Regions from separate parts of the Ruegeria sp. ABF4_144 genome, predicted to be linked through region 2. Evidence: riboswitches for the same ligand, from Rfam matches in the RefSeq annotation. Region 2 holds a riboswitch; the other holds the start of a gene.
What was found. A riboswitch is a leader RNA that binds a small molecule or an ion and turns the genes downstream of it on or off. The one in region 2 is predicted to bind cobalamin.
Positions count from the first base shown of each region.

Region 1: it holds a riboswitch for cobalamin, as region 2 does, so the genes downstream of both, ACXAGD_RS16435 (DUF1636 family protein) here and ACXAGD_RS04785 (DUF1636 family protein) in region 2, are expected to answer to the same signal.

Region 1 covers NZ_JBSWWK010000001.1:3,283,671-3,287,082, forward strand. Annotated here, with positions in the region: gene ACXAGD_RS16430 (DUF3299 domain-containing protein) at 136-900, opposite strand; cobalamin riboswitch at 1,035-1,235, shown strand; gene ACXAGD_RS16435 (DUF1636 family protein) at 1,330-1,686, shown strand; gene ACXAGD_RS16440 (ABC transporter ATP-binding protein) at 1,683-2,468, shown strand; gene ACXAGD_RS16445 (ABC transporter substrate-binding protein) at 2,487-3,412, shown strand, end outside.
Region 2 covers NZ_JBSWWK010000001.1:925,528-928,939, forward strand. Annotated here, with positions in the region: gene cobN (cobaltochelatase subunit CobN) at 1-594, opposite strand, end outside; gene cobW (cobalamin biosynthesis protein CobW) at 598-1,653, opposite strand; gene ACXAGD_RS04785 (DUF1636 family protein) at 1,655-2,029, opposite strand; cobalamin riboswitch at 2,124-2,333, opposite strand; gene ACXAGD_RS04790 (LysR substrate-binding domain-containing protein) at 2,406-3,281, opposite strand; gene ACXAGD_RS04795 (NAD(P)-dependent oxidoreductase) at 3,385-3,412, shown strand, end outside.

The sequences.
Region 1 (3,412 bases), 2.4 Mb from region 2:
GATGTCACTCATACACTTAAATAATGAGATTCAGGGTACCCTGAGTCAGCGCTTTGTCAAATCACCAAAGATGGTTTTTTCCATTCAGAAAAGGATCTGCGGGGCAATTCGGGGTTTCACGATCCGGCAATCATGTCATTCAGACGTCTTCGCCCCACCGGTTTTGCGCTGGCCCGCCGCACGGAGGCGGTCAGCAATGCTCTGCGTCCACTCCAGCCGGTCCCCCTGTGTTTCAAGGGTTTCGACACTGTCAGCCTCCAGCCGGAACGTCGCGCGCATGGGCATGAACCCGTCCACCACCATCATGTCCTGCTCTGACGGATCGATGGTCAGCTTTCCGGTCAGCCGGACGGGCTCGTGGACATAGCGGGGTGTCCAGTTACCATTCAACTGCACCCGGATCATCTGATTGGGCGGCGGCGGCGGCAGATGGCTGCACATCCCGCGCTGAGGCACCAGATAAGCGATCGCGTGCCCTTCAGCATCGGGCGGCCCCGGAATGGCAAACCCCGCCAGCGTCACGGTCTGACCGTCGAATTCTGGATTGCCGGCAGCACCAGCGTGATCCCGGCTTTGGGCCACGGTGTGCCGCTGATCCAGCAGCCAATCGACATCGATGCCGTCTGCGGCCAACGCCTCTTCGGTTTCGACTAACAGTTCCTGCCACTTTCGCCGCTCATCAGGGCTGCCTGCGTCCTGATGCAGCCTTCCGCGCAGGCGCACGACAAAAAGCAAATCATCGAACTGTTCAGGGCTGAGATCGCGATACGGATCGTCAAAGTTCTGAGCAGACGGGTCCTGTAAATCAGACCAGTCCAACGCAGAGCCTGGCGCGGCCAGCGCGAAAGAACCGCACAAGACCAGCGTCAAAATCGTCGCAAGATGAACCCAATATCGCATGAACAGACTCTATCGCCCTGCCGAGATCATTCCAGTGGGTTTTTTGCAAACACTGTCGTCCCTTGTTGCTTGGGTTCCGGCCGGCAACAAACGAACTCAACAAAACTTTCATATTGACGCACTGGATGATCTCGGGCAGTCAATCTGGTGATGGTTCCCCCAATTGGGGATGAAAAGGGAATACGGTGAGGTCCGCCAAACGGCGCCAACTCCGTGACTGCCCCCGCAACTGTAAGCGGTGAGCGACGCCATATACCCACTGGCCCCAAAGGCCGGGAAGGATGGCCAAGCACAGACCCGCAAGTCAGGAGACCTGCCATCAAACGATCAACCAACCCGGGGCGGGGTGTCCCGGAAGGAGGAAAAGTGACGACTGCGTTACGTTATTACATTGCAACCACCTCGCCCCGGCAATAGACGGAGCGAGCAATGGCAAACAATCCCAATCATTTCCTGCTGATTTGCGAAACCTGCAAAGGCACAGATGCCGCGAATGCGATCCGAAAAGCGCTGACGAACCGGCTTCCATCCGGTTTTGCCTTGCGCATGGTTTCCTGCATGGCGGGCTGCGGCCGACCAACAACCGTTGGATTCCAAGCTGCCGGCAAGGCGCAATACCTGTTTGGTGACATCAGCTCGTCGCAAGATGTTGACGCTCTGGCCCAATTTGCCAGGCAATTCCACGACAGCAGCGACGGCTGGACCAACGCCACTGACCGTCCGCGCGCCTTGTTCGAAAAAACCCTGGCCCGTTTACCCAGACTAACCGTGGAGGAGCACCCATGACGGACTCTGCGTTTCTGGTCGCGCGTGATCTGGAATACTACGCGCTGAATGGCGATGTCCTGCTGCAGGGCGCTTCGTTTGAACTGGACAAGGGCGCGATATTGGCCATCGCCGGGCCGAACGGAGCCGGGAAAACAACGCTTTTGAACCTGCTGTGCGGCGCGGCCGAGCTGGTTCTTGGCGACGTACTGGTTGACCGGCGCAGCGTAAAACAGATGTCGGCATCAGAGCGCGCCCGCATGATTGCCGTCGTCAGCCAACAGGAAAATCCGGATGGCCGTTTGACGTTGCGCGACTATGTTGCGTTGGGTCAGATTCCGATCCGGTCCGACAGATCCGCCGAAGCCCACGCGGTTGAGCTTGACCGGATACTGGACCTGACCGGGCTGATCGCACTGGCGGATAAACGAATGGCTCTGCTGTCCGGCGGCGAACGTCAGCGGGCCCATATCGCCCGGGCGCTGGCGCAGAACCCATCGCTGTTGTTTCTAGACGAACCCACCAACCATCTGGACCCGGACGCCAAGGGGCGGATGCTGTCGCTTGTGGCCGAGCTTGGCATCACGGTGGTGATGATCGTGCACGATCTGGTCATGATCCCCGAATTCGCCACTCATGTGGCGTTGATGAAGTCCACACGTCTGACCAGCTTTGGCCCTGTGGCCGAGGTTCTGACGCCCGCGCATGTGCGTGACACGTTCGGCGTCGACTACCTGTGTTTCCAGCACGAAGGCCGAGTGATCCCGGCGCTGGATATCCGAAGAACACCCGTTTCAAACTAAAGCAAGGACACTCCCCCAATGAAACATATCTGGTCTGCGGCCGTGATTACTGCAATGGCAGGCGGCGCATCTGCAGGTGGCATAACCGTTGATAACTGCGGCGAGCCGCTGGTTTTCGAGACTCAGCCCGAACGGCTGGTCGTACACGACATGAACATGACCGACATGGCCTTTGCCCTGGGTCTGCAGGATAAGATCGTGGGTCTGACCGGCATCACCGGCTGGTACAAGACCAGCCCTGAATTTGACACTCTGCGCGGCGACATCCCCGAGCTTGCGCCGAAATACCCGACCGTTGAAAATCTGGTCGCAGTTGAGCCCGACCTGTTCTTTGCGGGTTGGTATTACGGCATGAAGCCCGGCGGCGACGTGACCCCCGACACGCTTGAACCCTTTGGCATTAAGACCATGATCCTGACGGAAAGCTGCGTGCATCTGGACAAGGATCGCCCCGAGGCCAGCATGGACCTGCTGTTCAACGACGTTCTGCGTCTGGGCAAAGTCATGCATGTCGAGGACAAGGCCGAAGGACTGGTCGGTGGATGGAAAGAAGAGCTGGCAGCGATCGAAGCGCAGACTGCCGATCTGGCCAAACCCCGTGTCTTCCTGCTGGACGGCCCGGCGGATGCGCCCTTCACCGCTGGTAAGTTCGCCATCCCCGATGCGATGATCGCAGCCGCCGGTGGCGAGAACGTCACCCACGACATGGACACCAGCTGGGGCCGCACCTCGTGGGAGGCCGTTGCCGCCGCAAACCCGGAATTCCTTGTGCTGCTGGATTACCAAACCGGCAATGGCGCTGCGGATACGTTCAAGTTCCTGCAAGAGCACCCGGTGATGTCGCAAACCGACGCGGTCAAGAACGAGCGCTGGATTGGCCTGCGGTACGAGGAACTGACCCCAGGACCGGCAAACATCGAAGCGATCTCGAAAATGGCTCAGGC
Region 2 (3,412 bases):
GCTTGAGAAGGCAGCTTCCGCCGGGATCACGCCACGATCCGGGCACCATGCACCGCAGTCGGGCAGGGTTTTAGCCCCCATCACTGGACCGGCATAAAGACCCGCCGCCAGCGCCATCTGCGCCAAAGCGGCTTGTGCGGCGACCTCTCCACCGGTATCGCACAGATGCGCCAAGCGGCGCAGAGTCGAGACGGGCAGTGTGGAATAGTCATCCAACCGCGTGTCTTCACGACCATCTGCGGGCAGTACTGCCAGCGCAATGCCCTTGGTCTGCGCCAACGCCAGAACCTGCTGCAACCCGTACGACCAGTAAGGCACGCCGCCGATCAGGCGGATCAGGATGCCTTTTGCGCCCTCCAGCGTCTGTTCGACATAGGTGTCAACGGACAGAGGATGTTTCAGCGCGGTCAGATTGGCCAGCCGCATCGTGGGCATCCGCCCCTCGGGGCCGCCACCGCGATGCCAGCCTGCCGCGAAAGCGCCAAGGTCGCTGTCAGAAAAGGACAGCACCACCAGATCCGCCGGGCTCTGGCCCAGATCGGTCGGGGTTTCGGTTTCTTCTAACCCGTGGCTTTCGCGGAAGACGACGTGCATGGCTTACTCGGCGGCCTCGGTCAGGCCCACGAGGATATCGCGGATAGCTGCCTCTTTGATGTCGTCATGCTCGGCGATGACCACCAGACGCGAGCGGCGCTCTTCACCGGGCTCCCACGGACGGTCATACTGGTGACGCACGCGGGCACCAACAGCCTGCACCAGCAGACGCATCGGTTTGCCTTCAACGGCGGCATAGCCTTTGACGCGCAGGATGTTCAGCTCATTGGCCAAGCGTTCGATTTTGGCGACCAGATCGGCGGGGTCGGTCTGTTCCGGCAGTTCGACGATGATGCTTTCGAAATCGTCATGCTCGTGATCATGGTGGCCGTCATGATGCGACGGACGGGCGTCCATGTCGTCTTCGGCGGCGGCTTCCAGACCCAGCACAACGCGCACGTCCACCGCACCTTCGGCCACTTCAACCACGGGCAGCGGGCGTGGAGCCTCGGCTGCAATGATCGCCTTCGCTTTGGCAACGCCTTCAGAACCCGCCAGATCAGGCTTGGTCAGCAGGATGATATCAGCGCAAGAGATCTGATCCTCGAACACCTCGGACAAGGGCGTTTCGTGGTCGATCGAGTCATCGGCCAGACGCTGGGCGTCCACGGCTTCAACGTTCGGAGCAAAACGACCAGCGGCGACGGCTTCGGCATCGGCCAAAGCGATTACGCCATCGACAGTGATCTTGGACCGGATATCGGGCCAGTCGAACGCCTTCAGCAGCGGTTTGGGCAGGGCGAGACCGGATGTTTCGATGAGGATGTGATCGGGGCGTGGCTCTAGCGCCATCAGCGCCTCGATAGTGGGGATGAAGTCATCGGCAACAGTGCAGCAGATGCAGCCATTGGCCAGTTCCATAATGTTTTCCGCTGGGCAATCCGGGATGGCGCAGGATTTCAGGATATCGCCATCGACACCGACATCGCCGAACTCGTTGACGACCACGGCCAGACGCTTGCCCTGGGGATTCTGCATCAGATGCTTGACCAGCGTAGTCTTTCCCGAGCCCAAAAAGCCGGTGATCACAGTAACAGGGAGTTTTTCGAGGTTTGACATTTTAAGCTCCAATCGGGGGAATACGGGCCGCACAGTTCTTGCGGAAATGCTCTGGGCGCTCACGCCATTTGACCAAGCCATCTTCGGTGGCCAGATACTTGGTCACACCTTCGATGATGGTTTCGACGTGGTCGGTTTCATTCAGGTTTTCGTACACGAAGGTCCAGCGCGAGGGCCCGCCGCGTAAAACGATCGAACAGCCCTGGTCACAGTTTGAAAGGCACTCAACTGGTTTCAGTTCGATGCCTTCGGGCAAACCAGCGTCTTCCAATGCTTTGTGCAGCAAGGTGCCCGGTCGCTGCGAGTCATCCTCGACAGGCACGCCACGACGGCAAGTGGTACAAACCAGCAATTCCACTGGTGTGGTCTCAGTCATGTCTCTCATCCCCCCAAAACCTATTCGTGGGGGACGGGGTTTCATGCGGGCCACGTATTCCGACATGGACCCGACACCGGAACACCCCGCCCGGTTACAACTTCGGGTGCTGGCAGGTCTCCCGGCTTGCGGATGTCAGAGGCTGAGCTCTGGCAGGTGTCCCGCCTTCCCGGCCTTTTGGGCCAGTGGCTTTGGGCACCTTCTCCGGTCACGGTCGCGGGGGCGGCTGCGTTTGACGGAAGTTCCGCTGACGCATTCCCTTTTCATCCATCCGGGGATGGACACCAACGCAAGCGACATGCGGCACGGGCAGGGGCCTTGTCAAGCGCGAGACGGGGGCAGAAACCTCTTGGAATGGAAAAGCGACCAGCTTGGGTCAATCCGCGGCATCTGTTGCCAGCCGATCCCGCAACCACGCGCAGAACAAACCCGCCGCCGCTGTGGTCTGGGTCGCCCGTTCGGCGCTGACCAGATAGTGCGACTGGGCAAAGGGAATCGCGGCGCCTGCTATCGCAATCGGTGCACCTTGCCGGATTGCGTTTTTGGCGAACCGTTCCAGGATCGTTGCATACCCCGCGCCGGCCATCACAAGTTGCAGAGCCGCGACCGTCGTATCCACCGAATGCTGGGGCGGTTGGTCGGGAGGCGCAATGCCGTTGGCCTGAAAATACCGCGCCCAGTTGTCCTCGTACCCAAGGATATGAACCAGCGGCCCTTTGTTCAGTTTCGGGGAGCCGTCCCCGGCTCGGCAGACCGGAACCAGCTTTTCATCGGTGAGTTTTTCGGATCGCACCCCGGGCCAGTCGCCATAGCCAAGCCGGATTTCCACATCCACATCGCCGGGTGTTCCGCTGTCGTTCCAGATGTGCGAGACCAGACGGATAGGAATGTCCGGGTGTTGTGCGGTAAAGTCCGGTAGTTCAGCGGCCACCCAATAGGCTGCCGTCGAAATCGCGGCCCGGATTGTCAGGGTCTGGTGCGAGGCTGGGCCAAACAGGCTGTTGGTGGACAGGGCGATATCGGCCAGCGCGCGTCGCACAGTCAGAGAATAGGATTGCCCCAGCTCTGTCAGCTCCAACCGCCGCGCGTTCCGCGTGAACAGCTTTTGCCCCAGCTCGGCCTCAAGTGACCGAATATGCAGTGATACCGCCGTCTGAGTCAGGCCAAGTTCCCGCGCGGTTGTGGTGAAATTCAGATGGCGTGCGGCGGATTCAAAGCTACGTAGCCAGGCGGGGTTTGGAAGTCGGTCCATCTATCACCAAAATATTTTGCCGATAATGCGTGTTATTATTCATTTACGCTTTGGGCATGCAATAGCGATACTTTGCGCAAACAGCGACCTTCGGGAGGGTAATATGAAAGTCGGATTTATCGGTCTGGGCA